2 regions of the Kitasatospora sp. NPDC058046 genome follow, and region 2 is predicted to be linked to the other one. Evidence: riboswitches for the same ligand, from Rfam matches in the RefSeq annotation. Region 2 holds a riboswitch; the other holds the start of a gene.
What was found. Region 2 has a riboswitch for S-adenosylmethionine ahead of thrC (threonine synthase). Riboswitches for the same ligand answer to the same signal wherever they lie in the genome.
Positions count from the first base shown of each region.

Region 1: linked by a shared signal. The riboswitch ahead of ACFVU7_RS01335 (aminotransferase class V-fold PLP-dependent enzyme) and the one ahead of thrC (threonine synthase) in region 2 are both predicted to bind S-adenosylmethionine.

Region 1 is NZ_JBHVRS010000001.1:287,246-292,182, reverse strand. It holds gene ACFVU7_RS01355 (c-type cytochrome) at 1-117, opposite strand, end outside; gene ACFVU7_RS01350 (heme-copper oxidase subunit III) at 305-925, opposite strand; gene ACFVU7_RS01345 (hypothetical protein) at 1,322-1,747, shown strand; gene trpD (anthranilate phosphoribosyltransferase) at 1,863-2,939, shown strand; SAM riboswitch class IV at 3,048-3,166, shown strand; gene ACFVU7_RS01335 (aminotransferase class V-fold PLP-dependent enzyme) at 3,218-4,600, shown strand; gene ACFVU7_RS01330 (Lrp/AsnC family transcriptional regulator) at 4,604-4,885, opposite strand; gene ACFVU7_RS01325 (rhomboid family intramembrane serine protease) at 4,927-4,937, opposite strand, start outside.
Region 2 is NZ_JBHVRS010000022.1:5,392-10,328, forward strand. It holds gene ACFVU7_RS34205 (trehalose-6-phosphate synthase) at 1-1,395, opposite strand, end outside; gene ACFVU7_RS34210 (glucosyl-3-phosphoglycerate synthase) at 1,456-2,493, opposite strand; SAM riboswitch class I at 2,605-2,741, shown strand; gene thrC (threonine synthase) at 2,758-4,038, shown strand; gene ACFVU7_RS34220 (MoaD/ThiS family protein) at 4,074-4,352, shown strand; gene ACFVU7_RS34225 (cold-shock protein) at 4,891-4,937, shown strand, end outside.

The DNA.
Region 1 (4,937 bases), on a different contig from region 2:
CTGCGCCTTGTCGGCGGGCGCGAACGCGGCGTACAGCCCCCCGGTTGCCGCCAGGGCGAGAAGTAGGACGACCAGCGCCGCCAATGGGTGGCGCCGTCGTGCGGAGAGCTTTTTCACGGAATAACCCCGGTGTCAGGATCTGGTCGACTGGTGGGTGCACCCGGCGGCCGGTCTGGCCGGCACGAGGCTGCCTGTCTAGGGCTGCGCGCGCGGTCGGTCGGTGGGAGCGTCGGCACCGGCAGAAGCGGCCCGTCGCCGGTGAGGGCGGGGGCCGCAGCCGGTGGCCAGCGACCTGATCAGCTGGTTACTTGATCAGGTAGATGGTCGCGAACAGGCCGATCCACACGACGTCGACGAAGTGCCAGTAGTACGACACGACGATCGCGGCGGTGGCCTGCTCGTGCGTGAAGCGCTTGGCTGCGTACGTCCGTCCCAGGACCAGCAGGAAGGCGATCAGACCACCCGTCACGTGCAGCCCGTGGAAGCCGGTGGTCAGGTAGAACACCGTGCCGTACGGGTCGGAGGACAGCGACAGGCCGTCCTTCTTGACCAGCTCGGTGTACTCGAAGACCTGGCCGCCGATGAAGACCGCGCCCATGGCGAACGTGAGGATGAACCACGCCCGGAGCTTCTTCACGTCTCCGCGCTCGGCGGCGAACACGCCGAGCTGACAGGTCAGCGAGGAGAGCACCAGGATCGTGGTGTTGACCGAGGAGAAGGGCACGTTGAGGGCGTGGGCCTTCTCGGTCCAGAACTCCGGCCCCTTGACGGAGCGGAGCGTGAAGTACATCGCGAAGAGGGCCGCGAAGAACATCAACTCGGAACTGAGCCAGACGATCGTTCCGACGCTGACCATGTTCGGCCGGTTGACCGATCCGTGCGCGTGCCCGGTTTCTACTGCTGTTGCTGTCGCCACGACGGACATTATGTCGGTCCCTTATTCCGTCTTCACGTCGGGGGGTGTCCCTCGGAGTGTCCGGTGCGTGCGGTATGCCCGCTTGGGGGGCGACGGGGTGCCCGTACGGGGGGTGAGCAGCGGCGTGTCCCTTTTCTGATGGTTCCTCGGAGGAGCCTGGACCCCGTTGCCCGGCGCGCCGGTGCACGGTCGGAGTAGCCGAGGGAGGTAGGGGGGAGGGCGTCCGGGTGAGCCGTACGGGTGGACCGGGCGGGGTCGGGTGACGGGCCGTCCTCCAGGCGGGTTAGTCCGGGGCGCGGCGGCTTGAGGAGGAACGTGCGCGAGGGGGACTCGGCGGAGGGTGATCGGGAGTAGCATCCGGATCAGGCGAACGTGGTCCGGATCACACTTGAGGGAGCAGGGCCCATGGCGTACACGACCGATGAGACGCTCACCGTCCTCGTCTACAGCGACGACCGCAACACCCGCGAGCAGGTGCTGACGGCGCTCGGCCGCCGCCCTGCCGAGGACCTTCCGGAACTGTCCTACCTGGAGTGCGCGACCACCCCCGCGGTGCTCAAGGCACTGGAGAAGGGGGGAGTGGACCTCTGCGTGCTGGACGGCGAGGCCGTTCCGGCCGGCGGGCTGGGCCTCGGGCGCCAGCTCAAGGACGAGATCTACGGCTGCCCGCCGGTCCTGGTGCTGATCGGCCGGCCGCAGGACTCCTGGCTGGCCGCCTGGAGCCGGGCCGACGCCGCGATCTCCCGTCCGGTGGAGCCGGTGGCGCTGGCCGGGGCGGTCGCCACCCTGCTGCGGGACCGGCTGGCGAAGCGGACTCCGGCCGTCCGCTGAAATCCGCGCCAGGAGTAGGAAAGACAGGGGTAGAAGCGGGCGCTCCGCTCGATAGGCTGGCTCCATCCGTACGGACGTCCCCGGAGCGGGGAACCGACAACAGCTGGAGTCAGCCATGGTGAACGTGAACCCTGCGAACGGCGGTAGCGACCCCGCGCAGGTGGTCCGCACCTGGCCGGACCTCCTGGCGGCACTGTTGCAGGGGGAGGACCTCGACCGCTCGTCCACCGCGTGGGCGATGGACCGGATCATGAGCGGCGAGGCGTCCCCCGTCCAGGTGGCCGGGTTCATGATCGCGCTGCGGGCCAAGGGCGAGTCGGTCGAGGAGATCGCCGGCCTGGTCGACGCGATGTACGCGCACGCCGAACCGCTGGAGATCCCCGGCCCGGCGGTGGACATCGTCGGCACCGGCGGGGATCGGGCGAAGACCGTCAACATCTCCACCATGTCGGCGATCGTCGCGGCGGCCGCCGGCGCCAAGGTGGTCAAGCACGGCAACCGGTCGGCCTCCTCGACCAGCGGCTCCTCGGACGTGCTGGAGAAGCTCGGGGTGGCGCTGGACCTCTCCCCCCGGCGGGTCGCCGAGGTGGCCGAGGAGGTCGGGCTGACCTTCTGCTTCGCGGCGAAGTTCCACCCCTCGATGCGGCACGCCGCCACCGCGCGGCGCGACCTCGGGGTGCCGACCGCCTTCAACATCCTCGGCCCGCTGACCAACCCGGCCAAGGTCACCGCGCACGCCATCGGCTGCTTCGACACCCGGCTGTCCGGGCTGATCGCCGGGGTGCTGGCCCGGCGGGGCGCCACCGCGCTGGTCTTCCGCGGCGACGACGGGCTGGACGAGCTGACCATCACCACGACCTCGCAGGTCTGGCTGGTGCGCGACGGGGTCGTCACCGAGTCCACCTTCGACCCGCGGGACGTGGGCATCGAGCTGGTCGGCATCGAGGCGCTGCGCGGGGCGGACGCCTCGTACAACGCCGAGGTCGCGCGGCGGCTGCTGGCCGGCGAGCACGGGCCGGTGCGGGACGCCGTCCTGCTGAACACGGCGGCGGCGCTGGTCGCGCTGGAGCTGGGCGACGCGCCGCTCACCGAGCAGCTGGCGGCCGGCATGGAGCGGGCCGCGAAGGCGATCGACTCCGGTGCCGCGCAGGACCTGCTGCGGCGCTGGTCGGAGGCCACCAGCCGGGCCTGAGGCGGCAGTTGGGGAGCCCGTGCCGGTACGCCGGTGCGGGCTCCCGTGCTGTCCGGATGCTGGATGCCCGTTTGACCACCCGGTGGACCAGGCCTAGAGTCTTCGCCAGGTCATGAGTGACAGCGCCAAGCCCCAGCTGGCTGTCCGGCAACCCTCCGTCCGTGGCGGGGTGCCCTGGGTGAGGACCGGGTCGTCACGGCAAGCCGTCCGTGCGACAAGCGCGGACGCCCGACGACTAGCACTCCCGGGGTCCCTTGCCCCAGAAGGAGTGCATCCCCATGTCTCTGGCCACCGAAATCCGCACCCCGCTCGCCGTCCTCGGCGCTGACGTCCAGGTCCCGCTCGCCAGCGGTGAGAAGGTCGGCTACGCGGCGCTCGACTACGCGGCGAGCTCGCCGGCGCTCCAGCGGGTGTGGGACGACGTCGCCGCCTACGCGCCGTACTACGGCAGCGTCCACCGCGGGGCCGGGTACCTCTCCCAGCTGTCCACCGACCTGTTCGAGCAGAGCCGCCGCACCGTCGGCGAGTTCCTCGACCTGCGCGAGGGCGACCAGGTGGTCTTCACCCGGGCCACCACCGACTCGCTCAACCTGCTGGCCTCCGCCGTCCCGGCCGGCACCCGGGTGTTCGCCTTCGAGACCGAGCACCACGCCTCGCTGCTGCCCTGGGCGCACGCCGGACTGGACGTCACCTACCTGCGGGCGCCGCGCTCGCGGGCCGAGGCGGTGGCCGCGCTGGACGCCGCGCTCGCCGAGGCGCCCGAGGGCCCCAAGCTGCTCTGCGTCACCGGCGCCTCCAACGTGACCGGCGAGCTGTGGCCGGTCGCCGAGCTGACCGCGACCGCGCACCGGCACGGCGCCCGGGTGGTGCTGGACGCCGCCCAGCTGGCGCCGCACCACCGGGTCTCGGTGCGCGAGCTGGACGTCGACTGGATCGCCTTCTCCGGCCACAAGATCTACGCGCCGTTCGGCGCCGGGGTGCTGGCCGGCCGGGCGGACTGGCTGGACGCGGCCGAGCCGTACCTGGCCGGCGGCGGGGCGACCCGGACGGTGGCCCGGGAGGCCGACGGCTCGGTGGCCGTGCAGTGGCACACCGGCCCGGCCCGGCACGAGGCCGGCTCGCCGAATGTCATCGGCGCCTACGCGATCGCCTCGGCCTGCCGGGCGCTGACCGAGGCCGGCTTCGACGGGCTGGAGGCCCGCGAGCAGCAGCTGATCGCCCGGCTGACGGCCGGGCTGGCCGAGATCCCGCAGGTCAAGGTGCTGAACCTGTTCGGCGAGGGCTCCGCCCGGGTGGGCGTGCTGTCCTTCGTCGTCCGGGACTGGAACAGCTCGCACTTCTCCGCCGCGCTGTCCGCCGAGTACGGCATCGGGGTGCGCGACGGCCTGTTCTGCGCCCACCCGCTGGTGCGCACGCTGCTCGGCGACGAGGACGAGGCACCGTCCGAGTGTGGTGCGCCCGAGCCGTCGCTGCCGGGCGAGCGCAGCCTGAACGCGATCCGGGTGAGCTTCGGAGCCGGGACGCCGGACGAGCACGTCGACCGCTTCCTGACCGCCGTCCGGGAGCTGGTCACGGAGGGCGCGGCGTGGAACTACCGCAACGAGGGCGGGCGCTGCGTCGCCACCGTGCAGGTCGAGCGGGGCCGGCGCGCCGAGGGCTGACCGCTACTCGTCCAGGCCGAGGGCGAAGGCGGCCTCCAGGTCGTGCTGGGAGTAGGTGCGGAAGGCGATCTGGGTCTCGGTGTGGGCCACGCCCGGGACCTTGTTGAGCCGGCCCGGGATGACCTCGGCCAGGTCGTCGTGCCGGCGCACCCGCACCATCGCCACCAGGTTGTAGCCCCCCGTCACCGAGTAGACCTCGCTCACGCCGTCGATGGCGGCGATGGATTCGGCGATCTCCGGGATGCGGTCGACACTGGTCTTGATCAGGACGATGGCGGTGATCACAGTTCGGGCTCCTTTGTGGGGTGCCGCCAGCGTATCGGGCGTCAGCCCGGTC
Region 2 (4,937 bases):
GGTGCGGTCGGCGCGCTCCTCCGGGCTCATGGTGAGGCCGGCGTGGAGGGCCTCGGCGGTGGCGATGACGTCGTAGGGGTTGACGGTGAGGGCGTCGTCCTTGAGTTCGGCGTGGGCGCCGGCCTCGCGGGAGAGGACGAGGGCGCAGCCGTGGTCGGAGACCACCGGGACCTCCTTGGCGACCAGGTTCATGCCGTCGCGGATGGGGTTGACCAGGGCGACGTCGGCCAGCCGGTAGGCGGCGAGGGAGCGCGGGAAGTCGTCGTCGACGTGGAGGATCAGGGGCTGCCAGGCGGGGGTGGCGAACTCGGCGTCGATCTCCTCGGCCAGCCGTTGGACGGCGGCCGTGTAGGCGCGGTACTCGGCGAGGTCGGTGCGGGACGGGTAGGCGAAGGCGATGTGCACCACCCGGTCGTGCCACTCGGGGCGGGTGCGGAGCAGGTGCCGGTAGGCCTGGAGGCCGCGGACGATGTTCTTGCTCAGCTCGGTGCGGTCGACCCGGACGATGGTGCGGCGGTCGCCGACGGCCGCGCGGAGGGCGGCGAGGCGTTCGTCGACGTCGGGGCGGTGGGCGCGCTCGCGCAGGAAGTCGGCGTCGGCGCCGAGGGCGTGGACGCCGAGGCGCGTGGTGCGGCCGTCGACGGTGACGGTGAGCGCGTCGTGGTCGACGGTCGCGCCGAGGAGGTCCTCGCAGCAGGCGGCGAAGGCGCGGGCCCAGCGCTGGGTCAGGAAGCCGGCCCGGTCGGCACCGAGGATGCCGGTGAGGACGGCCCGGGCGACGTCGTCGGGCAGCATCCGGTAGTACTCGGGCGGGGCCCAGGGGGTGTGCGAGAAGTGGCCGATCCGCAGGTCGGGGCGGGCTTCGCGGAGCAGGGCCGGGACCAGGGAGAGGTGGTAGTCCTGGACGAGGACCGCGGCGTTCGGGGCGGCCTCGGCGGCGAGGGCTTCGGCGAAGGCCTCGTTGTAGGCCCGGTAGGCGGCCCATTCGGTGCGGAAGGCGGCGTCGAAGGAGGGCGCGGTGGGGGTCGCGTAGAGCAGGTGGTGGACGAACCAGAGGGTGGAGTTGGCGACGCCGTTGTAGGCGCGGGCGAAGGTCAGCGGGTCGATGTCCAGCATCCGTACGGCCTGGCCGCCGACCTCGTGGCCGGCCAGGTCGAGGCGGCCGTGGGGTGCCTCGGCGGCGGCCCTGCGGTCGGAGTCGTCGAGGGCGGCGCAGACCCAGACGGCGTTCGGGTCGTCGATGGCGGAGAGGCCGGAGACCAGGCCGCCGCCGCCGCGGCGCAGGGTCAGCGTGCCGTCGTCGGCGGTGCTGAAGGACACCGGTCCCCGGTTGGACGCCACCAGGACGGGGGCGGTGCCGGTCACGCTCGAACGGTTGGTCGTGAGATCGCCCATGGTTGGCATGTTGCCGTGGGGTCGGCGTGGCAAACCCGTGCGGCCCGTCGAAGAGAGGCCCTAATGGTGGGCGGCGTACTCGGGGAGGGTGTGGATCGGGGGGCGTTCGAGGGCGGTCACCGGGTGGGTGTGGGCGGTGAAGGCGCGGGTTTCCGGGTCGCGGGTGAACTGGGTGAGGTGGGGGTGGACGAGGTCGGCGGAGGCCTTGAGGCGGTGGGTTCGGTCGAGGCGTTCCAGGGCGGTCCGGTAGATGGTGGCGGCCATCCGGCCGAGGGCCTGGCCGTCCTGGTGGCGGTGGTGCCGGACGCCGACGTCCACCTGGGCGAGGGCGTCCAGGCCGGCCAGCTCCAGGGCGTCGACCAGCAGGCCGAGTTCGACGCCGTAGCCGGTGGGGAAGGGCAGCCGTTCGAGCAGTGAGCGGCGGGCCGCGTACTCGCCGCCGAGCGGCTGGACGAAACCGGCGAGTTCCGGCCAGTGGAGGTTGAGCAGGGGGCGGGCGACGAGTTCGGTGACCCGGCCGCCGCCGGCGGGCAGGACGGCGCCCTCCGACTCCAGCGGGCGGTCGTACATGGCCTTGACCAGCTGGATGGACTCGTCGGTGAGCAGCGGGCCGACGATGCCGGAGACGAAGGCCGGGTCGAACTCGCGCAGGTCGGCGTCGACGAAGCAGACGATGTCGCCGTGGGTGACCAGCAGCGAGCGCCAGAGCACCTCGCCCTTGCCGGGGACGGCGGGCAGCCGGGGCAGGACGGCGTCGCGGTGCTCGACCCGGGCGCCGGCCTCGGCGGCGACGGCGGCGGTGGCGTCGGTGGAGCCGGAGTCGACGACGACGAGTTCGTCGACGAGCGGGAGGCGTTCCATCAGCTCGCGGCGGATGGTGCGGACGATGTCGCCGACGGTGGCCTCCTCGTCCAGGGCGGGGAGGACCACGCTGACCGTGCGACCGGTGCGCTCCTTGGCGTCGAGCAGGGTGCGGACCGGCCGGTCGGCCGCGCTCCAGGAGCGGCGGCGCAGCCAGGACGCCGCCTGCGGGAGGAGCGCGGGAGTCGGTTCGGCGGGCACGGAGATCTCCTCGGCGAGGTCGGTGGGACGGGTCATCTCGCTTGGCGGACGGTCCCGTTCAGGTTTGACGCCTTCGGATACAGTCTTCGTACAGCGGTCGGACCTTTGCACGCCGGGGTCTCCGTTGAGCACCACCACAATTTCACAAGCTCATCCAGAGGGACTGAGGGAACGGCCCGTTGACGTCCCGGCAACCTTCTCGCGCGGCTGTCTGTCGACAGGCCCCGGCGGGACAGGTGCCAATTCCGTCCCGTGTCGCGACCGCGCCACGGGGAAGATGAGGAGAGAGGCCTCGCCATCATGGCTATCGACACTGCCGCACCCGTTTCCGTCGACCTCGGCCCGGCCGCCGCGCTGTCCTGTCGCGAGTGCGGCACCCGCTTCCCGCTCGGCCCCAGCTTCGCGTGCCTGGAGTGCTTCGGCCCGCTGGAGATCGCCTACGAGTTCGGCAGCGAGGGCGCCGAGGAGCTGCGCAAGCGGATCGAGGCCGGTCCGGCCTCCATCTGGCGGTACGCGCCGCTGCTGCCGGTGCCGGCCGACGTGGCGTCCAAGCCGAACCTGAACCCGGGGTGGACCCCGCTGGTGAAGGCGGACAACCTGGGCCGGGAGCTCGGTTTCACCGCCCAGCTGCACGTCAAGGACGACTCCGGGAACCCGACGCACTCGTTCAAGGACCGGGTGGTCGCGTGTGCGATCGAGGCGGCCCGGGCGTTCGGCTACACCACGCTGTCCTGCTCCTCCACCGGCAACCTGGCCGGCGCGGTGGGTGCGGCGGCGGCCCGGGCCGGGTTCCGGTCCTGCGTGTTCATCCCGCACGACCTGGAGCAGGGCAAGGTCGTCATGGCCGGGGTGTACGGCGGCGAGCTGGTCGGCATCGAGGGCAACTACGACGACGTGAACCGCTTCTGCTCGGAGCTGATCGGCGACCCGGCCGGCGAGGGCTGGGGCTTCGTCAACGTGAACCTGCGGCCGTACTACGGCGAGGGCTCCAAGACGCTGGCGTACGAGATCTGCGAGCAGCTCGGCTGGCGGCTGCCGGAGCAGATCGTGATCCCGATCGCCTCGGGCTCGCAGCTGACGAAGATCGACAAGGGGCTCCAGGAGCTGATCAGGCTCGGCCTGGTCGAGGACCGGCCGTACAAGGTCTTCGGCGCCCAGGCGGAGGGCTGCTCGCCGGTGTCGGCCGCGTTCAAGGCCGGCCGGGACGTGATCAAGCCGGTGAAGCCGGACACCATCGCCAAGTCGCTGGCGATCGGCAACCCGGCCGACGGCCCGTACGTGCTGGACATCGCCCGCCGTACCGGTGGCGCGGTGGAGGACGTCACGGACGCCGAGGTCGTGGCGGCGATCCGGCTGCTGGCGCGGACCGAGGGGATCTTCGCCGAGACCGCGGGCGGGGTGACCGTCGGCGTGCTGAAGAAGCTGGTCGAGACCGGGCAGCTGGACCCGGCCAAGGAGACCGTCGCGATCAACACCGGCGACGGGCTGAAGACCCTGGACGCCGTCTCCGATTCCGGGATGACCGCCGTCATCCGCCCGACGCTGGACTCGTTCCGCGCCGCCGGCCTCGTGTCCGCCTGAACCACCCGATAGGCCCCGCCCCCGCTAGGAGAGTCATGAGCGCCACCGTCCGCATCCCCACCATCCTGCGCACCTACACCGACGGCGCCGCCGAGGTGACCGCCGAGGGTGCCACCCTGGCCGAGGTCGTCGCCGACCTGGAGAAGAACCACGCGGGCATCGCGGCCCGCATCCTGGACGACACGGGCAAGCTGCGCCGCTTCGTGAACGTCTACGTGAACGACGACGACGTGCGCTTCGCCGAGGGTCTGGCGACCGAGATCAAGGACGGCGCCAGCGTCTCGATCATCCCGGCGGTGGCCGGCGGCTGCTGAGCCGACAAAGCAGAACCCGCGGTCGCCCGCGCGTACGGAAATCCGTTCTCCGTATGCGCGGGCGACCGCTCGCATTCCGGCGGGAATATTTCCGGGTCGAGTCGGAGTAGAGTGTGGCTCGGCTGGGAACAGGGTTTCCCTTTCGGCCCCCGCAGTGCTCGGCCCGGGGGCGTCCGGCCGCCGGGGGCGGACCGTGAAACATGTCAGGCAGATGTCAGAATTCGCGCGGGCATTTGAGTAATTCGTCCGCTATGTCCGGCGTGGAATGCCGAGATTATTCCGATTCGATCCGTCCTGTCCCTTGACGCCTTGGCGGAATTACCGGCGGTTGGCCCTGTTGCAGAGGGCGTCGATCCGGATACATTCAGCGGCGGTCGACGCAATCACCCGCTCACCGGAGGCCGCCCGGCGTTCCGCGCGGATGGTTGCGGCGTGCACGGCTGCGCCCAGGGGGGGTTCCCCGGGCCGGCCTTCAACCAACCCGGGCCCGCGACCTGCGGGCACGTGAAGGGCCAGCACAGCACTAGGGGAGTTCGGAATGGCTCAGGGCACCGTCAAGTGGTTCAACGCGGAGAAGGGCTACGG